Linked DNA regions of Sagittula stellata E-37. The main gene of each other region encodes a partner of the protein of the gene in region 3 in a complex. Links are inferred from orthologs where the notes say so. Each region holds a gene or a part of one and is shown on either strand. Other genes may lie near its edges. The genes, in order: ABFK29_RS08510, ABFK29_RS00495 and dnaN.

Region 1 (7,610 bases), 1.4 Mb from region 3 along the record:
ACATCCAGGCGCTGCGGCCGGGGCTCTTGCTGGTGATCCTGGGGCAGTTCAGCTTTATCACCACGATCGCCACCCTTGTCATTTCGGCGCGGCTGCAAAAGTTCGACCGCACGCTGGAAGAGGCGGCGCTGAACCTTGGCGCGGACCGGCTGACGGCGGTGCGGACGATCACCCTGCCCTTCCTCGCGCCCGCGATGATCGGCGCCGTTGTCGTGGCCTTCCTGATGAGCTTCGAGAACTTCAACACCACGCTCATGCTGGTGGGCTCCGACGCGCCACTGACCATCGCCATGTTCGACCGGCTGAAAGAGGGCTCTACTCCGCTGCTCAATGCCGTGTCGCTGCTGCTGATGCTGGGCTCGTCGCTGCTGGCGCTGCTGGTCATTCTGTTCCAACGACGTCCCTGAACGCGCCACTCCGACAATACGACCGCAGCATTCCAATGGGTTGTGGCGGAGGCTCAGGGATTCGAACCCTGGGGACGCTCTCACGCCCAACGGTTTTCAAGACCGCCGCAATCGACCACTCTGCCAAACCTCCGTGGCGGGCATCGATACCCCCTGAAAAACGATTCTGAAAGCACGCACGACGGAAAAACCGCGCATTGGAACGATGCAGGCTTTTCAGACCGATCCCAAAACGTTACTCTCCAGCGGAACAAGGGACGTCAGAGCCCGATCAGAGGCAGATCAAAGCTGTTGCCGGATAACCGGTGCGGCGCCGCGTAACACGCGGCACAAGAGGCACGAGGCACAAGATGAGCAGTCTTTCTTCCAAAGGCAGAACCCTGCGAGCGTCCGTGATGGTAAGCGCCCTGTTGGTCGTAACCGGATGTTCCGAGGGGCAGATGCCGGGTTTCCTCAAGCCCAAGGGCGATGGCCAGCAGGTGTCGCGCGCCGCATCCGCACCGGGAGGCGCCCTGGCGACCGAGCGGGACGTAGAAGCGCCGGAAATCTTCTCGGCCAAGGAAGCGGGTCTCTGGGACGGACGTCCGTCGCTGGGCGGAGTCTGGGTCGCACACCCCGACGTCGAAGAGCCGGAACGCACGATCATCCGCAACACGGCGAACGGCAAGTTCGTCATCGGCGCATTGTTCCGCAAGGAGCGGTCGTCGCCCGGTCCGCGCATTCAGGTGTCCTCCGACGCGGCCGCGGCCATCGGCATGCTGGCGGGCGCACCGGCCAACCTCGACGTCGTCGCGCTGCGCCGCGAAGAGATGAAGGCACCGGAAGACGCCCAGGCCGACCCCTTGGCGATGGCAGCCGGCGGCGCCCTGCCTTCTGCTCCTGACGTGACCGAAGGCGCACTGGACCCGGTGCTGGACAGCGCCTCGCGCGCGCTCGACACCGCGTCGTCCACGGCTGACGACAGCATCATGCCGGTACAGACGGCGGCACTCGAACCCGCATCGGCCGCGGTTGCGCAACCCGCAGCAGCGCCGAAGCCCCCTGCGGCCTCGAAACTCGCCCGACCGTACCTGCAGATCGGCATCTTCTCGGTCGAGGAGAACGCCAACAACACCGCGACAGCCATGCGTCAGGCAGGCATGCTGCCCACCGTCAAGCCCGGCACGATGAAGAGCAAGCCGTTCTGGCGCGTTGTCGTTGGCCCTGCACAGACCGAGGCGGAGCGCGCGCAGCTCCTGAAAACCATCAAGTCGTCCGGGTTCGAAGACGCCTACGCCGTGTCCGACTGACGATGCGGGCGCCCGGTGCCTCTGTCCGGGCCACGCTGTCGACCGTTCACGAGACGAACCGTGCTGACAGGGCATCCGCGGCCCTTTTTGCCTTCCGTATCATCGTCATGCCCACGCGATCGGCCGGAGCTTGGGCCAACCGGTCGCGGAGACGTGTCCAGCTCTGGCCGGCTTCACAGGCGATCCGCCGCCACCGCCGGGTGACACAGCCAGCCACATGAGCGATAAACATCCCTGAGCAGAATCGAGCATCTACTCCGAGGCCCCCATGCGAAAAACGACACGCCGCCTTCTCGCCGCCGGCACCGCCATTCTTCTGGCCACGCAGGCCGCAGCATTCGACACGAAGGCCACCGCCGCGCACGTGATCGACGTGACCACCGGCACGGTCCTTCTGGCGAAGAACGCCGACGAAGCCGTGCCGCCAGCCTCCATGTCGAAGCTGATGACCTTGTACATCACGTTCGAGGCGATCCGCGACGGGCGCCTCTCGCTCGACGAACGGCTGCCGGTCTCGGAACATGCCATGTCCTACACCGGCTCCACCATGTTCCTGAACACCAAGGACCGGATTCGGGTGGAGGACCTGCTGCGCGGCATCATCGTGCTTTCCGGCAACGACGCCTGCGCCGTCCTGGCCGAGGCGCTGTCCCCCGACGGCACGGAAGCCGGGTTCGCGCGCCTGATGACCCAGCGCGCCCACCAGCTTGGGATGACCAATTCGACGTTCAAGAACGCCTCGGGCTGGCCCGCCGACGGGCATGTCATGTCGATGCGCGACCTGACGCTTCTGGCGCTGCACATCATTCAGGACTTCCCCGAATTCTACCCGATGTTCGGCGAAAAGAAGTTCGAGTTCGACGGTCGTGCGCCTTCCAATGTGAACAATCGTAACCCGCTGTTGTCTCTTAACATCGGGGCCGACGGGCTGAAGACCGGCCATACCCAGGAAGCGGGCTACGGGCTGGTGGGGTCGGCGAAGAACGACCAGCGCCGGATCATCTTTGCCATGACGGGTCTGGCCACCGCCGGCGAACGTGCCGAACAGTCCGAAGCAATCGTGAACTGGGCCTTCCGGCAATTCGCCGAACAGACCATCGTCAAGAAGGACCAGCCGATCACGCAGGCCGAGCTTTGGCTGGGTGCACAGGACCACGTCGACCTCGTCTCCGAAAAGGATATCACCCTCCTCCTGCCGACCATGACAGCGGGCGGCGTCACGGCAGAGGTCGTCTACACCGGTCCGATTCAGGCCCCGGTCAACAAGGGGCAGAGGCTCGCCGAACTCATCATCCAGCCCGAAGGTCTGCCCGAAACCCGTGTCCCGCTCGTGGCTGCGGGCGACGTGCCCGCGGGCGGTTTCATGGATCGGATGCTGACCGTCAGCCAGGTCCTGCTGAAACGGTTTTCAGACACACCCGATACAACCGGGGACGCAGGCGCCTCGTGAACGGCCGCGGTCATAGCGGGCTGTTCCTGTCCTTCGAAGGGATCGACGGCTCCGGCAAATCCACGCAAGCCCGCATGCTGGCGGAACGGCTGTCCGCGGACGGGATGACGGCACTCCTGACCAGAGAACCCGGTGGCTCTCCGGGCGCAGAAGAAATCCGGGCCCTCGTGTTGCAGGGCGATCCGGATCGCTGGTCCCCGGAAACAGAGCTTCTGCTGTTCACCGCCGCGCGCCGCGACCACATGGAGCGGACGATCCGCCCCGCTCTAACTCGTGGCGAGGTCGTGATCTGCGACCGCTTTGCCGATTCCACCCGTCTGTACCAGGGACGCCAGGGGCTGCGCGATACGGTCGACAAGCTGCACAACCTAATGATCGGGATGGAACCGGACCTGACCATCATCCTCGACATGGACCCGGAGGCCGGATTGTCACGGGCGAAAGCCCGCGCCACCGCCGAAGAGAGGTTCGAAGACTTCGGAATCGCGCTTCAGCTCCAGATGCGCGCGGGATTTCTTGCACTGTCCGAGGAGTTTCCTGCACGAATCCGCGTGATCGACGGCAACAGACGGCCGGAATACGTCGCCGCCGACATTCACGCCACGGTTATGGAGGCACTGGATGCCAGACCGTGACGCCTTTGCGGTGACGCACCGCGCGGACCTGCCCCGGGGGCCATTCCGTCATGGCTGACCCTGCAGACCTGCCGGAGCCGGACGCCGTCGAGGGCGCACCCCACCCACGTACCACCCTAAACCTGTTCGGTCAGGCGCAGGCAGAGAAGGATTTCCTGGCCGCCTTCAACTCGCAACGGCTGCACCACGCCTGGTTGCTCAGCGGACCGAGGGGCGTCGGCAAGGCCACCCTCGCCTGGCGCATTGCCCGTTTCCTGCTGGCGACACCTCCACAAGAGGACGACGGGCTCTTCGGCGCGCCACCACCGCCGGCAACGCTCGATATCACTGAAGATCATCCCGTCTCGCGACGCATGCTCGCGCGGTCCGAGCCGGGCCTTTTCCTGCTGAGACGCGGCCCTAACGACAAGGGCGACAAGCTGTCGGATCTGATCCGCGTCGACGAGGTGCGCAAGCTCTTCAACTTCTTCGCTTTGTCCTCTGCCGATGGCGGCAGGCGCGTCGTGATCGTCGACAGTGCGGACGAAATGAACACGCAAGCGGCCAACGCGCTTCTCAAGATGCTGGAAGAGCCGCCTGCGCGTGCCACGTTGCTGCTGATCTCGCACCAGCCCGCCCGGCTGTTGCCGACGATCCGGTCGCGGTGCCGCACGCTCCGCCTCGGCCCGCTCGAGGAGGGCGACATGCGCGCCGCACTCGATCAGGCACGGATCGACATACCCGCGGAAGACACGTTGGCCATGACCATGTTGTCCGAAGGGTCGGTCGGCACGGCGGTGCGTCTTTTCAACCAAGACGGTCTCGCACTGTACCGCCAGATCCTGTCGGTACTGGGCAGCCTGCCCCGTCTCGACCGGCCCGCTATGCTGGCGCTGGCCGAAAGTTGTGCCGGCAAGGGGCGTGAGGACCGCCTGTCTTTGGCGCTCACCCTGACCGACCGGCTGGTGTCGCGTCTGGCAAGAACGGGCGTGACCGGCCACACTCCACCCGAAATCGTGCCGGGAGAGGCGGAGATCCTGCTTCGGCTTGCGCCCGACAAAGCGCGCGGACGCGCCTGGGCGGAGGCAATCCAGACGACAGGCGACAGGGCAAGGCATGCGCGCGCCGTCAACGTCGATCCGGCCATGCTCATTACAGATATGTTTCTGCACCTGCAGCATGCAGCATAAAAACGAGGGTTTCAGAGGGCTGTTTGAACCGCGCCGCAAGGGTGACGCAACGTCATCTTGAAAAAGACGTTAACGATTTGTTAACCTTTGTCATAATGCGAACCGAACGGCTTTGCTCGGGGGAAATCGGGGCGAGTCGGTCGAGTGTTAGTGTGTAAAATGGTTACCAACCGGCCGATTACACCCCCTCAATCGGCCGGATTGTGCAACCCAAAGTTGACACGCGCATCATTTCAACGACATGAACACTTCGTTTGCCCTTCGGACCGGGCCTGCGCAACGCCCCTCCGATACTCTGCCCGTCAGACCAGTCCGCCCCTTATAAAACGGTCCGCAAGCTTGGCGTAGGCCTCCGCCATGAGCCCGTCGCCCAGAGCCACCGGCGTCCCCGCATCGCCCGACACGCGGGTGTCGAGGTCGATGGGCAACTGGGCCAGCAGCGGAAGACTGAGCCGCTCCGCCTCTGCCGCGACTCCGCCGTGACCGAAGATATGACTGTCCTTGCCGCAATGCGGACAGGTGAAGACGGCCATGTTTTCAATGAGACCCAGTACTGGCACCTTCAGCGTGGCGAAGGCATCCAATGCTTTCTTGGCATCGAGCAAGGCCACATCCTGGGGCGTGCTGACCACGATCGCCCCGGCAAGCTGCGACTTCTGCCCCAGTGTAAGCTGCACGTCCCCCGTGCCCGGCGGAAGGTCGATCAGCAGCACATCAAGTGGCCCCCAGGCAACCTGCATCAACATCTGCTGCAGCGCGCCCATCAACATCGGACCCCGCCAGATCACCGCCTTTTCTTCCGGCAACATGGCACCGACCGACATGAGGGTGACGCCATGCGCGTGCAGCGGCTCGATGGTCTTTCCGTCCGGGCTGGCCGGACGTTTGGTGATACCGAACATGCGCGGCTGTGACGGACCGTGGATGTCCGCATCCAGCAACCCGACCTTCTTGCCCGCGCGCGCGAGCGCGACGGCGAGGTTGGACGAAACGGTGGATTTCCCCACACCGCCCTTGCCGGAGCCAATGGCGATGATTGCCTTGACCCCCTCCGGCTTCATCGGCCCGGCCTGCGGCTGCATGTGACCGCCCATCTTGAGCGACGGGGCAGGTTTCGAAGGGCCGTGCGCCGTGAGCGCAACAGAAACAGAAGTCACGCCGGGAATCGCCCGCACCGCCGCCTCCGCGTCCGCCCTGACCGCCTCCATCTGCTTCGCACGTTCCGGAGTGGGCGCCTCGATGACAAAACGCACCGCGCCGCCCTCGACTACAAGCGCCCGGATCATGTCGGCCGAGCCCAAGGTTTCGCCCTCCGAAACCTTTACCCGCGCCAAGATTGATTCGACGTCCGCTTTTTCCAAAGTCATCGCCCGATACCCTTCCTTTTGCCGCTTTCAGTGGCGTTTACCCCGCGTCGCCTCAACCGAAGACCGAAATGCTGCACACCAAGCTTGCTAAATAATAAGCAAAACTCGCATGTTGTATGCACATTCCGCATGGCAGCATTGTCGATGAGGGCGTTGTGCACCCGCAGCATTTGCTCCATCTTTGGATCAACCGAGGCAGCAACGCCAACAGAGGCACGTAATCATGGCACACGCAACCGAATACACGACGCAGCCCCAAAGCGCTTTGACCAGCTTCTCCGGGATCGTCGAAACCATCCGCGCACGCCGCGCACGTCGCAAGGTCTTCAACCAGACTTTCCGTGAGCTGTCGTCGCTCAGCAACCGCGAACTGGCCGATCTGGGCCTTGGCCGCAGCGAAATCCGTCGCGTGGCCTACCAGGCGGCATACGAACTCTGAATTCGGCTAGGGGCACTCCTCCTCCCGCCCCTTCCGTCTTAGGCGGTGCATCCTCTCCTCCTCCCTGGATGCACCGCCACAAGAAACAACGGGCCGACAGGCCCAGAGATGCAAGCCCCCTCTCCTCCTCCCTGGGGTCTTAGCATCAGCGGCGGCGCCTCTCCTCCTCCCTGGCGCCGCCGCGCAACGAACAAAGGCCTTCGGGCCAGACTATGCCTGACCCCTCTCCTCCTCCCTGGGGTTCGAGCATAAGCGGCGGTGCCTCTCCTCCTCCCTGGCACCGTCGCACCCTACAACGGCCTTCGGGCCAGACTATGCCTGACCCCTCTCCTCCTCCCTGGGGTTCGAGCATAAGCGGCGGCACCTCTCCTCCTCCCTGGTGCCGCCGCACTCCATTTCGGATCGAGGCCCCTCTCCTCCTCCCTGGGGCGCTCGTATACTCAGCCCGCGGTGCCCGTCACCGCGGGCTTTTTTCATGCCAGCCGGATCCCGATGTGGTTCTGCGTTGTTTCCCCTCAGGCCCCGGTTCCGCAAGAAACGGGTTCGCCCGGGCGGGCGGGCCGCCTTTCCGAAGGAAACAGGTCCGTCCCGACCGGCGCCAGGACGCCAAAGCCTTCCCCTTCCCGCCGCCATTCGGTAACAGACCCCAAAGAACACGAGGTCCCAACATGCCTTTGGAAAAGACATTCAACGCCGCAGAGGCAGAACCGCGTCTCTCGGCCAAGTGGCTCGACAGCGGAGCCTTCCGCGCCGGCGCCAACAAGTCGCGCGACGAGTCGTTCAGCATCATGCTGCCGCCTCCGAACGTGACCGGCGCTCTGCACGTGGGCCACGCCTTCAACCACACCCTTATG
Region 2 (7,633 bases), 260 kb from region 3 along the record:
TGCGGTTGCTGGACGATCCGAGTGTCGAGGAGCGCGCGGCGCTGTCGAAGGTCGCCTACCAGCCGAACCGCGTGGTCCTGCACGCCGACGTGTCCCTGATGCCGAAGCGCCGCGCCGCGTGGTCTTCGTGGAACTACACGGAGGCCGCCGACAAGACCGTCGAGACCATCGACCTGACCTACTGGATGAATTGCCTGCAGCCGATCCCGAAGGACGACCCGATGTTCGTCACGCTCAACAGCACGCGGCCCATCCGCGACGAGCTGATCTACGACGAGGTCATCCTGCGGCACCCGGTCTACGACGAAGGCATGCTTGAGGCGCAGGCCCAGGTGGCCCGCTTCAACGGCGCGCAGAACACATGGTTCTGCGGGGCCTGGATGCGCAACGGCTTCCATGAGGACGGGCTGGCCAGCGCCGCCGACGTGGTCGAGGCGATCCACGCGGGCAACAGGCTCGGGGCCGTGGCATGACAGTCGATCTGGTTCAGGCGCATACATGGCATGGCCGGAAGGGCGCGGTCGAAAACGCTTTCCGCTACTCCGTCGATTACGTGCTGTTCGACGCAGAGGCCGAGCTGAAGGGCCCCGCGCTCTTTTCCCGCAACCGGGTCAATCTGGCGTCCGTGCAGGACAAGGACCATGGCGGCCCGCCGAAGGACGGGCGCGGTGCGCCCTGGGCGCGCGAAGTGCTGGACCGCTACGGCATCGCCGCGCAGGGGCCGCTGATGCTGCTGACCCAGCCGCGCATCCTGGGGCATGTGTTCAACCCGGTGTCCTTCTGGCTTGCCTATGACGGCGCGGCGCTGAAGGCGGTGATCGCAGAGGTCAGCAACACCTTCGGCGACCGGCATTCCTACCTGTGCCACAAGCCCGACGGCGCCCCCATCGGGCCGGGCGACGAACTGGTGGCAGAGAAGGTCTTTCACGTCTCGCCCTTCCAGCCGATTGCCGGAGGATACACCTTCCGCTTCGACATCACGGCAGAGCGGGTGGGCATCTGGATCGACCTCGACCATGAACGCGGCGGTCTGATCGCCACGCTCGTCGGTCCGCGCAGGCCGCTCACCAGCGGGCATCTCCTGTGGACCCTGCTGCGCCGTCCGTTCGGGTCGCGCCGGGTTCTGGCGCTGATCTTCTGGCAGGCACTGAAGCTGCGGCTCAAAGGTGCCCGCTACCGCAATCGCCCCGAACCGCCGGAGGCCGAGGTCACCGGGCGGCACAACGACAGGGAGGCCGCGTGATGGCTGCCGTCTGGCTCCTTACCGGCGCGGGTGTCGCGCTGGCGCTTGTCTGGCTGCGTGACCGGCTGGCGGGTTTTCCGGCGCAGCGCCCCGCCGACTACGCCGATGCTCCGGGCGAATCGATCGACATCCGCCGCCACCTGAACGGCGCACTGGAGGCGGAGGGCGTGATCTACGGACCGACGGGCCGGGTCACGTCACGCTTCAAGGGCGATTTCGTCGCCACGTGGGAGGGCAACACCTGTGTTCTGCACGAACGCTACCTCTATGCCTCCGGCGTCGAGGAAGAACGCGCCTGGCACCTGACACTCGGCAACGACGGGCGTATCCGTGCCACGGCAGCGGACGTGGTGGGAGAGGGCAGCGGTCAGCAGAGCGGCCCGTCCGTCCAGATGCGCTACCGGCTTCGGCTGCCCGAGGACAAGGGCGGCATCGTGCTGAACGCCACCGACTGGATGTACCTCACGCCCGACGGCACCATCGTGAACCGTTCGCAGTTTCGGAAGTTGGGCCTGAAGGTTGCGGAACTCGTGGCGGTCATGCGCCGCAAGGAGGTTGTGTGAGAGACTGGAACGGCAAACGCTACTGGATCGTGGGCGCAAGCGAAGGGCTGGGCGCCGCGCTGGCCCGCAAGCTGAGCGAGGCCGGCGCCGAGCTGATCCTCTCGGCCCGCTCGGAGGACAAGCTGCGCGCGCTGGCCGACAAGCTGCCCGGCAAGGCCGAGGTGGTGCCGGTGGATGTCACCGACGCCGCCGCGCTGGAAGAGGCCGCGCAGAAGATCGGCACGTTCGACGGGGTTGTGCAGCTTGCGGCGGTCTACTGGCCCTTCGGCGGCAAGGAATGGGAGGCAGAGCACGCCAACCTCATGGCCGACGTCAACTTCGGCGGCGCCATGCGTCTTGTGGGCGTGGTGGTGCCGCGCTTCGTGGCGCGCGGGTCGGGGCATATCGTCCTGACCGGGTCGCTCTCGGGGTATCGTGGCCTGCCGGGGGCCGCGGCCTATGTCTCCACCAAGTCGGGCGTCATGGCGCTGGCGGAATCGCTCTATGCCGACCTCAAGGGCACCGGCGTCGACGTGCAGCTTGTGAACCCGGGCTACATCCGCACGCAGCTCACCGACAAGAACGACTTCAAGATGCCCTTCATCATGGAGCCGGAAGAGGCGGCGGACATCGTTTTCAGGCACATGAGCGGCAACAGCTTCCAGCGCGCGTTTCCCCGCATGTTCAGCCTGTTGTTCCGCGGCAGCCAGCTATTGCCGGATTGGCTGTACTTCCGCCTGTTTGCTTAAGATCAAGGTGGCGTACTCCTTTTCGGTGCACGGTCCACCCGGACAAGACAATGAAGGAAGACCGCCTTGGACCAGATCAGCACAAGACAGGTGGCGGCCGTGATTCTCATGGCGCGCGAAATCGAACGGGGCGAGGGCGAGCTGCGCGGCCTGATCGACCGGATGGACGAAGAGGAAGCCGCCGCGCTGACCGCGATCATGTGGATCGGGCGCGGGTCCTTCGATGCGGAGGAATACGACGAGGCCTACCGCACCGCGCTGGCAGAGGCGACGGCCCCCACGTCGGACTACCTGATAGGCACGCCGCACTTGGCCGACAACCTTGAGGCGGGGCTGGACGCGCTGGGATACAGCGTCACCGAGGAAGAGGACGACCTGCTGCGGCGCGGGTCCTGACCCGGCAACCCGCCTTCATCTGAGCGCCCGCCCCTTGAGGATCGCCTCGTTGCCGAAACGGGCGCGGATCTCGTCGGCGGCCCGCTCGGCCTTCGCCCGCACCCCGGCCTGCGGGTCGAGCAGATCGCCCGCACGATCCGCCTGCGCCTCGGGGACGAGGTCCGACAGGCCCACGCCGATCAGCCGCCACGGCCCCGGCTCCTTCACCTGGTCGAACAGGGCGCGCGACGCCCGGTAGAGCCGGTCAGCCATCTGCGTCGCATCCGGCAAGGTCATCCGCCGGGTCAGGATGCTGAAATTCGTGCGCCTCAGCTTCAGCGTGACCGTCCGGCCCGCCATGCCCTTCGCCTTTGCCCGGTCGGTGGTCTTTTCCGACAGCCGCCACAGATGCCCGTCGAGGATGTCCGCATCGGCGGTGTCCTCGTTGAAGGTCGTCTCGTTCGAGATCGACTTCACCGGGGAATTGCGGTTGACCCGCCGGTGATCCTCCCCTCGCGCCAGATGCCACAGCCGGGTGCCCATCGACCCGAACCGCGCCTCAAGGTCGCGGCGCTCCCAGCGAAGCAGGTCTTCGAACGTGCGGATGCCCGCCCGGTCGAGGCTCTCCTGCCCGGCCTGACCCACACCCCACAACATGCGCACCGGTTTCGGCCTGAGGAACGCCTGAGTCTCCGCCTTGCCGATCACCGCGAAGCCGCGCGGCTTGTCGAGGTCGGAGGCGATCTTGGCCAGGAACTTGTTGTGCGACAGCCCGATGGAGCCGGTCACCCCCAGTTCCGCCTGCATCCGCTTGACCAGCCGGGCCAGCATGACGGCGGGCGGCGCGCCGTGCAGCCGGCTGGTGCCGGACAGGTCCATGAAGGCCTCGTCCAGCGACAGCGGCTCGATGGCGGGGGTCAGCTCCTCCATCATGGCGCGGATCTGGCGCGACACGCCAACATAGACCTCCATCCGGGGCTTGATGATGACGGCGTCGGGGCACAGTTGCAGCGCCTTGAACATCGGCATGGCCGACCGCACCCCACGGATGCGCGCCACGTAACAGGCGGTCGACACCACCCCGCGCCGCCCGCCGCCGATGATCACCGGCTTGTCGGCCAGCTCCGGGTTGTCGCGCTTTTCGACCGAGGCATAGAAGGCGTCGCAGTCCATGTGGGCGATGCTCAGGTCGGCCAGCTCCGGATGCGCGATCACGCGCGGCCGCTCGCAGGCGGGGCAGCGCGGTCCGCTGTCAAAGAGGGTCAGGCAGTCGCGGCACAGCGCGGGCATGGTCGGGTTATCCTTGCCGGGTCACCGGATAATCTGGCGCAAATCTCCGGTCATGCTTACATAAGTCCAAGATTATTTCCGAGAAAGGTCCTTCGATGCCCATTGAGTCGCTGATCGCCGAATTCCTCGGCGGGAACATCGTTTTCCTGCTTCTGGCGGTCTTCATCCTGCTTTGCATCTTCCTTGGTGTGCGGATCGTGCCGCAGTCCGAAAAGCACGTGGTCGAACGCTTTGGCCGGCTGCGCGCGGTTCTGGGGCCGGGGATCAACTTCATCATCCCGTTCCTCGACAAGGTCCGGCACAAGATCTCGATCCTCGAACGCCAGTTGCCCACCGCGTCGCAGGACGCGATCACCATGGACAACGTGCTGGTCGAGGTGGAAACCTCCGTCTTCTACCGCATTCTTGAGCCGGAAAAGACAGTCTACCGGATCCGTGACGTGGACGCGGCCATAGCCACCACCGTGGCGGGCATCGTCCGCGCCGAGATCGGCAAGATGGAACTGGACGAAGTGCAGTCGAACCGCTCGCGCCTGATTTCCGAGATCAAGATGCTGGTCGAGGACGCGGTCGACAACTGGGGGATCGAGGTGACGCGCGCTGAAATCCTCGACGTGAACCTCGACCAGGCGACTCGCGATGCGATGCTCCAGCAGCTCAACGCGGAACGCGCCCGTCGCGCACAGGTGACAGAGGCGGAGGGCAAGCGCCGCGCGGTCGAACTGGCCGCCGACGCCCAGCTTTACGCCGCCAAGCAGGAGGCCGAGGCACGCCGGATCACCGCCGATGCGGAGGCCTACGCCAACGAGGTCGTCGCCAAGGTCATCCGCGAAAACGGCGTCGAGGCCGCGCAATACGAGGTCGCGCTGAAACAGGTCGACGCCCTGCGCCGCATCGCCGAGAAGGGCGGCACGCAGACCGTCGTCCTGCCGTCGAGCGCGATCGAGGCCTTCGGAGATGCATTCAAGCTATTCAAGGGAGGCAAGTCGTGAGCTGGGACACCTGGTGGCTCTGGATCGCGGGCGGGATCGTCCTTTTGATCGTCGAGGTGCTGGCGCCCGGCTTCATCGCCCTCGGGCTGGCGGTCGGGGCCTTCGTGGTCGGGCTGCTGCTTCTGGTGACGGGGCTAGGCTCCCTGCCGGTGACGCTGCTGATCTGGGCCGTCGCCTCACTGGTGGCGTGGCTGGTGATCCGCAAACTCGTCGGCGAGCGGAAGGGCCAGGTGAAGATCTGGACAACGGACATCAATGAATAGCCGCCGCTTCGTCGGCGCCAAGGTGATGCTGTTCGCCGGCGACGAATTGCTGGTCCTGCGCCGCGACTTCGCGCCGGGCCTGTCGTGGCCGGGGATGCTGGATTTCCCCGGCGGTCTGGCGGAAGGCGGCGAAGACCCCATAGCCTGCGTCCTGCGAGAGACGCGTGAGGAGCTGGGGCTGGCGCTGGACCCCGGCCTGCTCCGCTGGGTGCACCTGCGCGAGGTCGACGGGCGGCAAAGCTGGTTCTTCGCGGCGCATGGCCCGGCAAGTCTGGTGGATGAGGTCCGCTTTGGCGGCGAAGGGCTGGAGTGGGCGGCCATCGCACCGATGGATTTCGTCAATGCTCCGGATGCTGTCTGGCCCTTCCGCGGCATCCTCGCCAACTATCTGCACTCGGGTCAAAAAAAACCGGGACGTGTCTGAAACTGACACGTCCCGGAAGTTTGTCCGGGTCTCAGGGGACAGTAGAGATCCCGGAAGGCAGGCCCATACAGGCGCATGGGCTTCAGGCAGATCGTGCCACGCAGTGCCATGACGGGAAGGCCATGACGGGCAGGCGCGGCGAAAATGGGTCTCCCGCTTGGGGAGAAAAAGCCGGGGGCCGCGAAAGGCAGCGTGCGGCGCCCCGGCAGTCAGACCGCGCCCCGAGGGACAGAAGGGGGTCGGTCAGGCAGGCTCATACAGGCGTATGAGCGGCAGGCAGAAGGTGTCGTGCCGGATACCATCGACAGCACGACGAAAACTCTCAGGCGGCGTGTGGCATGTGCGACGCCACGGCGGTGCGCGGCGGAACGATCGGCGTGCGCAGTTCGCGCGATTTCAGCGCGGCGCGGTCGCCCAACGCCATCAGCGCGGTGTTCAGCAACCCACGCGAGGCGGCCTCGAAATCGGTGGTCATCGGCGCGGAGAACGTGCTGGCCACGCGCACCCGTCCACCGGGCGTGTGAAGGGTCACAAGAGCCTCGAAGCACTGTTCGGCGGCGTTGTAACGGACGTCGTGAATTCGGGGTGTCATATCGCTCATAACCTCAACCCTTTTTTGTGACGGACCTCATTTTTGGCCCCGGTATACACATAACGTAAGAACTTGTGGATAAGTTTCATCACAGAGTCAGGTAAGGAATTTCCCTGTGACTCCAATGTGCAAGCGGAATACAGCGCAGCTCTAGGCGCCTTTTCGCCCATAGTTGTCCTTGCGGCAAGCGTTGCATCACGACCACGTGTCAAATTATTTCGAACGTTGCCCACGTTTGCCTCCGCCAGATCGGCATTTCTGCACTTCCAACAGGTAAAAAACGCAAAGCCCGCCGACACGGTTCCAAAATCGACCAGATATAGCGATAGAGCCGCCTGAATCCTGCTGGATTTAGACGGCTCACATGTTTCAGGGCGTGATTGAAACGTTCAGGTGTTCGCGCGCTGCGCCTGAGGGGAGCGCAGCTCTGCCACGATGTCCTCTGCCGCCTGTCTGGGCGATGCGGCGCGATGCACGGGGCGTCCGACGACGATGTGGTCCGCGCCATCGCGAATCGCCTGCGCCGGCGTGGCGATGCGTTTCTGGTCGCCGACGTCGGCACCGAAGGGGCGCACACCGGGGGTCACGATCAGGCGCCCGTCGGCCTCCGGCAGGGCGCGGATCTGCGCCGCCTCGTTCGGCGAACAGATCACCCCGTCCGCTCCGGCCTCGAAGGCGCGTCCCGCCCGCTCGGTCACGAGGTCGGGGATCATGCCATCCTTGATGAGCGCCGAGTCGAGGTCGTCGCGGTCCAGCGATGTCAGAACGGTCACGGCGAGGATCTTCAGGTCGGACCCGGCAGCGCCCTGCTTTGCGGCGCGGACCACGTAGGGGTCGCCGTGCACGGTGAGGAAGTCGAGGTCGAACTGCGCGATGCCCCGCACCGCCGCTTCGATGGTGGCGCCGATGTCGAACAGCTTCATGTCGAGGAAGATGCGCTTGCCGTGTTCGGCCTTCAGTTCGTTCGCCAGCGCCAGCCCGCCGCCGGTCAGCATACCCAGCCCGATCTTGTAGAAGGACACCGTGTCCCCCAGCTTTTGCACGAGGTCGATGCCCTCCAGCACGTTCGGGACGTCCAGCGCCACGATCAGCCGGTCATCGGCGGCATTTGAGGCATTCTGTTCGGTGGCGCGGGCAAGGGTCATGGCTGGGCTCCTGATGTT
Region 3 (7,726 bases):
CCGCAGGGCGGGCGCACCGGACTTTCGGGCGGGGCCTGCAGCCCGCAGGATGCGGTCGTTCTGTCGACCGAGCGCATGTCGGGCGTCGTCGAGGTCGACCGCGAGGCGATGACCCTCACGGCTTGGGCCGGCACCCCGCTTGAAGCGGTGCAGGAGGCGGCGCGGGCTGCCGACCTCGACTATCCGGTCGACATCGGGGCACGCGGCACGGCCACCATTGGCGGCACCATTGCGACCAACGCGGGCGGTATTCGCGTTTTGCAGCACGGCATGACGCGGCCCAACGTTCTGGGGCTCGAGGCGGTTCTGGCGGACGGGTCTGTGGTGTCCCGGCTCGGAAAGACGGTCAAGGATAACTCCGGTTTCGACCTTAAACAGCTCTTCATCGGCTCCGAGGGCACGCTTGGCGTAGTCACCAAGGCTGTACTGCAACTGCGCCGCCACGTTCCGCAAAGCGCCTTGGCGCTCTTTGCGCTGCCGGACCACGCCTCCGCGCTGGTGTGCCTCACCGCGGCGCGCCAGCGGTTCGGCTCGCGGATCAGGGCCTTCGAGGGAATGTGGCCCGATTACTGGAACTTCGTCTGCCACCAGACCGCCCTGGCAACTGCGCCGTTGGCGGGGCAGCACGGGTTCTATCTGCTGGTGGAGATCGAAGCGGCCTCGACGCAGACCGAGGAGGAGCTTGAAGCGTTCTTCGCGGACCTTTTCGAGCGAGGTGTGTTCGAGGACGGTGTGCTGGCCAAGTCCCTGGCAGAGATGCGCGCGCTTTGGTCCGTGCGCGAAGCAGTTGGAGAAGTCGATGACGACTTCGGGCACCACATCAACTTTGACATCGGCGTGTCGCCGTCGGCCCTGGGCAACTTCTGTGACGCCGCCGATTCGGTTCTTGCCGAGCTGCCCGAGGCTGTCGGAGTGTTAAAAGTGGGGCACGTCGGGGACGGCAACGTCCATCTGCTCGTGGCGCATGACGGCAGTGCCGCAGCGGAAGAGCGGATCGAGGCCGCGATCTATGGCTTGCTGCGGGATTGGCAGGGGGCGGTCACCGCGGAGCATGGGGTCGGCCGGATCAAGGCACGCTGGTTGGGCCATTGCCGCACGCCGGAGGAACTTGCGCTCATGCGCGGCCTCAAGACTCAAATGGACCCGCTTGGCATCCTCAACCCATCCGTTCTGTTTCGGGATACGGAGATCTGAAGACGAGATAGCCGCCACACATATGGCGCGACAGATGGCGTGCAGGCAGCATATCAGGTCCTCGCGACGGACTACGCCACCGCGAGGGTGGGAGGTGATCTTGTGGCCTAAGTCGGATCGAAGTAGCCGGTAAACGATTTCCTTTATCTTCCTTGAAAATGTGGGTCCGCTTTGAGGCAATGCGAAGGCTACCACATTGGCTGCTGCAACAGCACGGCCCCCACTGGCGACCCATGGGCCTTCGCAGCCGCAATGAAATCGCGCATTCGAAGCTAGCGGCGGCTTGGTCCCGCGTTCGGGACCTTCCGCCCTCGACCGGGTTCGCAAACGCAGCGAATAGTGGCTTCGGTGGAGCTGTGGTGAAGCGCTGTCGATCGCACTGGATGACCGCGTAGGGCAGTTTCTTGCAGTCAGATCGTTCGCCCAAAGGCAGGGAATACGATCAGGACTATTAGGATGGCGATCAGAAACGCAATATTGGGGTCCAAGTCTGGCATCAGGCACCTCTTTCGCGAACTCGGGAATGAGGCACATAAAATCCAGTCAAATCAAGACCGCGGCCGCAATTGAGGGTTACGTGCGCTCCCTGCGGTCGCCAAGCCGGTTTTTAACGCTGAGCCGAAGCTCAAGTTCATCCTGCTGAGAAGTAGGCCGCTGCCTCGGTTGATGTTCAATACACATCAACCGAGGCAGAAAGGCAAAGCTCTTTCGTTTTGCAGACGCTGTCCTACGCGCCTGCGCGAAGCAGTCCAAAAAATCGCAACGGCCAAGATTTCAAAATAACCATCTGAAAGACATAGGAAACGCTGTCACGCTCCGACCCGGTCACGCGAAAAACTATGCACACCGCAAAAACTACGCGCGCGCCTACACCCGCTCAGAAGTCCAGATTCTCCACTGACAGCGCGTTCTGCTGGATGAAGTCGCGGCGCGGTTCTACCACGTCGCCCATCAACTTGGTGAACAGATCGTCAGCTTCAGTCATGTCGTCGATCGTGACCTGCAGCAGCGTTCTGGCGTTCGGGTCCAGCGTGGTTTCCCACAACTGATCGGGGTTCATTTCGCCCAGTCCCTTGTACCGTTGCAGCGACAGTCCCTTTTCGCCCTCTTCCAAGATCGCCTTGAGAAGTTCGAGCGGGCCATGGATCAGCTGTCTGCGGTCCTTGCGCTCAAGCGTCGCAGGGCTTCCGTAGACGGCTTGCAGGCTCTCGGTCAGGGTGCCGGTCCGCCGCGCTTCGCCGGAGCGCAGCATCGGGCCGTCGAGTGTCCGCACCTCCTCGACGCCGCGCAGGATACGGGCGAGACGGACCCCTTTGTCCTGCGTGATCCGGCCGATCCAGCCGCGCTCATACTCGAGGGCCACAAGGTCGAGACGTGCGGCCACCTTGTCGGCCACGCCCTGCAGGTCGGAATCCACCGCACCCGGCACGAATGCCCCGGCAATGGCAGCCTGTTCGAGGATGTGTCGCGGGTAGTGCGTCGGGAAAGCGTCAAGGACACGCTTCAACTGGCGGGCTTCCTCCACCACGCGCACGAGATCCTGACCGACGATCACTTCGCCGTTGCCCTGAAAAAGCTGTGCGTTCTCGATGCCTTGCTGGATGAGGTAGTCCTCAAGCGCGGTTTGGTCCTTCAGGTAGACCTCCGACTTTCCGCGCGCGACTTTGTAAAGCGGCGGCTGCGCGATGTAGAGATACCCCCCTTCGATGAGTTCCGGCATCTGGCGATAGAAGAACGTAAGCAGAAGCGTGCGGATGTGGGCACCGTCCACGTCCGCGTCGGTCATGATGATGATCTTGTGGTAGCGCAGCTTGGAGATGTTGAATTCGTCCCGGCCGATCCCGGTTCCAAGCGCCATCACAAGGTTGCCGATTTCCTGGCTGCCGAGCATCCGGTCGAACCGGGCACGTTCCACGTTCAGGATCTTGCCGCGCAGGGGCAGGATGGCTTGCGTCCGCCGATCTCGCCCTGTCTGGGCAGAGCCGCCGGCGGAGTCACCCTCGACCAGAAAGAGTTCGGTCTTTGAGGCGTCCTTCTCCGAACAATCCTTCAGCTTGGCGGCATTGAACGAGACGTCCATCGCCGTCTTGCGGCGGGTCAGTTCCCGCGCCTTGCGGGCAGCTTCACGGGCCATGGCGGCCTCGATGATCTTGCCGGTGATCTGCTTGGCTTCGTTCGGATTCTCCTCGAACCACTCGCCCAGTTTCTCGTTCATCAGGGATTCCACCGCCGGGCGAACCTCCGACGACACCAGCTTGTCCTTGGTTTGGCTGGAGAACTTTGGATCGGGCACCTTCACGGACAGGACAGCGGTCAGCCCTTCGCGGGCGTCATCGCCGGTGAAGTTGATCTTCTCCCGCTTCGCAATTCCGCTTTCCTGCGCGTATTTCTGCAACTGACGGGTCAGCGCGCCCCGGAAGCCGGCCAAGTGCGTGCCGCCGTCGCGCTGCGGGATGTTGTTTGTAAAGGGCAGGACGTTCTCGTGGTAGCTGTCGTTCCACCACATCGCCACTTCGACACCGATGCCGTCCTTCTCGCCCTCCATGTAAATCGGGTCCGGCATGACGGCCTGCTTCGACCGGTCGAGATACTTGACGAATTCACGCACCCCGCCCTCGTAGTGCAACTCGATGTGCAGCGGTTCCGCGGGACGATCGTCATCGAGGATGATCCGCACGCCGGAGTTCAGGAACGCCAGTTCGCGCAGGCGCTTTTCCAGCGTGTGGAAATCGTAGTCGAGGTTGGAGAAGGTGTCCGTGGACGCAAGGAAACGCACCTCTGTCCCCTGCTCGCCCTCGGCATCGCCTACGACGCGCAGGTGTTCCGAGGTCTCGCCATGCTCGAACTTGGCGTAGTGTTCCTTGCCGTTGCGCCAGATGCGCAGCTCCAGCCAGACCGAAAGCGCGTTCACGACCGAGACGCCCACGCCGTGCAGACCGCCCGACACCTTGTAGGAGTTCTGATCGAACTTACCGCCCGCGTGCAGCTGGGTCATGATGACTTCGGCGGCAGAGACGCCTTCTTCGGCGTGGATATCGGTGGGAATACCGCGCCCGTTGTCGCGCACGGACACACTGGAATCCGCGTGGATCTTCACGTGAACGTAGTCCGCGTGTTTGGCCAAAGCCTCGTCGATGCCGTTGTCCACGACCTCGTAAACCATGTGGTGCAGACCCGAACCGTCATCCGTGTCGCCGATGTACATGCCGGGACGCTTGCGGACCGCTTCCAAGCCCTTGAGAACCTTGATGGAATCGGCGCCGTATTCGTATGCTTCGCTCGGCTGGTCGGACATGCCCATTTCCCTTGTTATTTTGCCCCGATTTATAGACTCCGGGGCCGGGATTGTCACGTCTCAGACACAAGATTTGGTATAAAGTTCAGGGTTTTGAAACTACGGATCCGGAGGGTCCGTCAGAGACCTCTAACGCCTGCGCCCTGTCGCCCAGTTCCGCGAAAAGTTCCGGTCCCGTCCCGGTCATCCACGCCTGCGCGCCAAGGGCGCAAATCTCGTCGAACAGGGCGGCGCGGCGGCCCGCGTCGAGATGTGCGGCGACTTCGTCCAGCAGCAGGATCGGCGGATGCCCTTCGTCCGCTGCCAGTGCCCGGGCGTTCGACAGGATGAGCGAGATCAGCAGCGCCTTTTGCTCGCCTGTTGAACAGTCCGCAGCAAGTACACCCTTCTCGGCAAAAGTGCCGATCAGGTCGGCGCGGTGGGGGCCGACCAGTGTACGCCCCGCAGCGAGGTCGCGTTTGCGGCTCTCCTCCAGCGCGATGCGCAGTTCGGCGGCGGACCCAGGCATCTCGCCGTCGCCATGCACCAGGTCGAGAGTCGCAGCCGGAAACCGCGTTTCCGCGCCGTCCTGCGCCTCTGCGATCCGGTCGAGGGCCGCCAGCCGGTTGACGTGCAGGGCGGCACCCGCCTCGGCCATCTGGCGTTCCAGAGCTGTGTACCAATGTGGGTCGCGCACCATGTCCTTCAGGAGCCGGTTACGCTCTCGCATCGCCTTTTCGTAGTCGAGCGCGGCCTGCGCGTGATCGGGAAAGAATGACAGGGCGATCCGGTCGAGGAACCGCCTCCGCCCTTCTGCCCCTTCGATCCACAGCCGATCCATCGCCGGAATCAGCCAGACGGCACGGGCGATCCGGCCGAGTGCAACCTGGCTGGCTGGCTTGTCATCTATGCGAACGGCGCGCGCGCCGCCGCCTTCCGAGGTGAATGCGATTTCGTGGGCGCCCTGCGGGCCTTCCAGCGCGCCGGTGATCTTCCAGCCCAGCGATTCCGGTCGGCGCGCCATGTCCTGCGCCGACGCGCGGCGCAGTCCCCGCCCGGGCGAGAAAAGAGAGACCGCCTCGATAAGGTTCGTCTTGCCGGAGCCGTTCGGCCCCCAAATCGCAACAGGGCGCAGGTCGACGTCGATTGCCACTCGCTTGTGCGACCGGAAATGCGACAGCGTCAGGTGCGACAGGTACACGGATGCGCCCCAGACTGCGCCACGGTGGCGATGCTCCCGGCAGAGGTCGCGAGTTCTCGGTGAAAAACCTGCGCTCTCCGGGTCACACGCGCATCGGCATAACCACGTAGACAGCGCTGGTGTCGTTGCCTTCCCGCATCAGAGTCGGGTCGCCGGACGAGTTGAACATGAATACCGCGTTCTCGCGATCCACCTGACTAGCGATCTCCAGCAGGTATTTCGCGTTAAAGCCGATCTCCAGCCGCTCGTCGCCATAGGCAACCGCCAGCTCTTCCTCTGCTGCGCCGCTGTCGGGGGCGTTGACCGACAGAACGAGCCGATCCTCGTCAAGCTGCAGCTTGACGGCGCGCGATCGCTCAGACGAGACGGTGGCCACTCGGTCGACCGCCTTGGCGAACTCGGACGCATCGACTTCCAGCTTGCGGGTGTTGCCCTGCGGAATGACACGCGTGTAGTCGGGGAACGTGCCGTCGATGACCTTCGAGGTCAGCGTGATATCGGGCGTCGCGAAACGGACCTTGGTCTCGGACACCGAAACGGCGATGTCCATATCGTCCTCATCCAGAAGCTTGCGCATTTCGCCCACGGTCTTGCGCGGCACGATGACGCCGGGCATGTCCGCCGCCCCGTCCGGCAGCGGCGCGTCGATGCGGGCCAGCCTGTGACCGTCGGTCGCCACGCAGCGCAGGGCCTGCCCGCCATCGCCGTCGGCCACGTGCATGTACACGCCGTTCAGGTAGTAACGCGTTTCCTCGGTCGAAATCGCGAACTTCGACTTGTCGAACAGGCGCCGAAGGACTTCGGCCTTGGCGGTGAAGTTCGACCCGTATTCGGACGACGCCATGACCGGGAAATCCTCTTTCGGCAGGGTCGCGAGATTGAAGTTCGAGCGGCCCGCCGAGACGGTCAGGCGACCTGTGCCCGGCTCTTCGGCGAGGACGACAAGCGCGCCGTCTGGCAGCTTGCGAACGATTTCGTGCAGGGTGACGGCGGACACTGTTGTGCCGCCTGGCTTCTCGACCTGTGCTTCGGCCTTGTCAAGCACCTCGATGTCGAGATCCGTGGCGCGGAACGTGACCGTTTCGCCTTCCGCTTCGATCAGGACGTTAGCCAGGATCGGGATCGTGTTGCGCCGCTCCACGACCGATTGCGCCTGCGCGACCGCGCGCAACAGCGTCGCCCGTTCCATGCTGATCTTCATCGCACTACACCCTCTCCGCCAGTCCGGACGCGCACGTTAGCGCGGAGCGGACCCCGCTCCAAGCCGGTTTTCGCCATTTGTCTGTTGGAATTCCGGGGTCGTCAAGGCACGCCGCCCCGAAACGGCATGCCACGGCTCCAAGTGTTGTGAGGCAGACTCAGGATGCCCCGGATCACGCTTCGAGAGCGCGGCGCAGCATCTCCACGTCTTCGTCGATCTGGCCATCCTGCTGGCGCAGTTCCTCGATCCGCCGCACGCCGTGCATCACGGTGGTGTGGTCGCGCCCGCCGAACCGCCGCCCGATCTCCGGAAGCGACCGCGACGTAAGCTGCTTGCACAGGTACATCGCCACCTGCCGCGGGCGGGCAAAGTTGCGGACCCGCTTCGGCCCGATCATGTCCGACAGACGGATGTTGTAGTGCTCGGCCACCTTGCGCTGGATCTCGTCTATGGAAATCTTCCGCTCGGAGGCGCGCAGCACGTCGGCGAGGCTATCCTGCACCAGGTCCATGTTGATCGGCTTGCCGACCAGCGAGGCGAAGGCGAACAGACGGGTCAGCGCGCCTTCAAGCACCCGCACGTTGGTCGAGATGCGATGCGCGAGGAATTCCAGAACGCCATCGTCGATCTGCAAGCCCGGGTGCATACCGCGATAAACCTCGACTTTCGACTGCAGGATGCCGAGGCGAAGCTCGTAGTCGGTCGGGTGCAAGTCGACGACCAGACCGGACTGAAGGCGGGAACGGATGCGGTTCTCCAGGTCCTTGATTTCGTCCGGGGCACGGTCGGCGGAGATGATGATCTGCTTGTTCTGATCGACCAGCGCGTTGAACGTGTGGAAGAACTCTTCCTGCGT

The links.
Region 1: the proteins of dnaN (region 3) and ABFK29_RS08510 are in contact, whole or in part, in a cryo-EM structure (PDB 8GIZ), measured with the Escherichia coli proteins. The link is inferred for Sagittula stellata E-37 from one-to-one orthologs.
Region 2: the proteins of dnaN (region 3) and ABFK29_RS00495 are in contact, whole or in part, in a solved structure (PDB 1OK7), measured with the Escherichia coli proteins. The link is inferred for Sagittula stellata E-37 from one-to-one orthologs.

The regions. Positions count from the first base shown.
Region 1 is NZ_CP155729.1:1,771,436-1,779,045, reverse strand. Bases 3,092-5,890 are described here. They hold ABFK29_RS08510 (DNA polymerase III subunit delta'), read left to right. Parts: upstream 3,092-3,831; coding sequence 3,832-4,950; downstream 4,951-5,890. Other genes in these bases: ABFK29_RS08505 (Mrp/NBP35 family ATP-binding protein), read right to left, coding at 5,253-5,890; tmk (dTMP kinase), read left to right, coding at 3,143-3,781; ABFK29_RS08520 (D-alanyl-D-alanine carboxypeptidase family protein), read left to right, coding at 3,092-3,146. Also shown: ABFK29_RS08535 (ABC transporter permease), read left to right, coding at 1-407; ABFK29_RS08525 (SPOR domain-containing protein), read left to right, coding at 803-1,696; more of ABFK29_RS08520, read left to right, coding at 1,965-3,091; more of ABFK29_RS08505, read right to left, coding at 5,891-6,317; ABFK29_RS08500 (DUF1127 domain-containing protein), read left to right, coding at 6,541-6,756; ABFK29_RS08495 (valine--tRNA ligase), read left to right, coding at 7,425-7,610. UniProt on the Escherichia coli protein: Part of the beta sliding clamp loading complex, which hydrolyzes ATP to load the beta clamp onto primed DNA to form the DNA replication pre-initiation complex.
Region 2 is NZ_CP155729.1:91,085-98,717, reverse strand. The notes cover bases 2,073-4,894. They hold ABFK29_RS00495 (DNA polymerase IV), read right to left. Parts: upstream 4,200-4,894; coding sequence 2,946-4,199; downstream 2,073-2,945. Other genes in these bases: ABFK29_RS00490 (SPFH domain-containing protein), read left to right, coding at 4,295-4,894; ABFK29_RS00500 (DUF3775 domain-containing protein), read left to right, coding at 2,601-2,930; ABFK29_RS00505 (SDR family NAD(P)-dependent oxidoreductase), read left to right, coding at 2,073-2,534. Outside these bases: ABFK29_RS00520 (NAD(P)/FAD-dependent oxidoreductase), read left to right, coding at 1-473; ABFK29_RS00515 (DUF1365 domain-containing protein), read left to right, coding at 470-1,243; ABFK29_RS00510 (DUF3833 family protein), read left to right, coding at 1,243-1,806; more of ABFK29_RS00505, read left to right, coding at 1,803-2,072; more of ABFK29_RS00490, read left to right, coding at 4,895-5,191; ABFK29_RS00485 (NfeD family protein), read left to right, coding at 5,188-5,454; ABFK29_RS00480 (NUDIX hydrolase), read left to right, coding at 5,447-5,878; ABFK29_RS00475 (hypothetical protein), read right to left, coding at 6,201-6,479; pyrF (orotidine-5'-phosphate decarboxylase), read right to left, coding at 6,860-7,615. UniProt on the Escherichia coli protein: Poorly processive, error-prone DNA polymerase involved in translesion repair and untargeted mutagenesis. Copies undamaged DNA at stalled replication forks, which arise in vivo from mismatched or misaligned primer ends.
Region 3 is NZ_CP155729.1:357,201-364,926, reverse strand. The notes cover bases 4,812-7,726. They hold dnaN (DNA polymerase III subunit beta), read right to left. Parts: upstream 6,871-7,726; coding sequence 5,752-6,870; downstream 4,812-5,751. Other genes in these bases: dnaA (chromosomal replication initiator protein DnaA), read right to left, coding at 7,043-7,726; recF (DNA replication/repair protein RecF), read right to left, coding at 4,812-5,669. In the rest of the region: ABFK29_RS01805 (FAD-binding oxidoreductase), read left to right, coding at 1-1,194; gyrB (DNA topoisomerase (ATP-hydrolyzing) subunit B), read right to left, coding at 2,072-4,489; more of recF, read right to left, coding at 4,575-4,811. UniProt on the Escherichia coli protein: Confers DNA tethering and processivity to DNA polymerases and other proteins. Acts as a clamp, forming a ring around DNA (a reaction catalyzed by the clamp-loading complex) which diffuses in an ATP-independent manner freely and bidirectionally along dsDNA.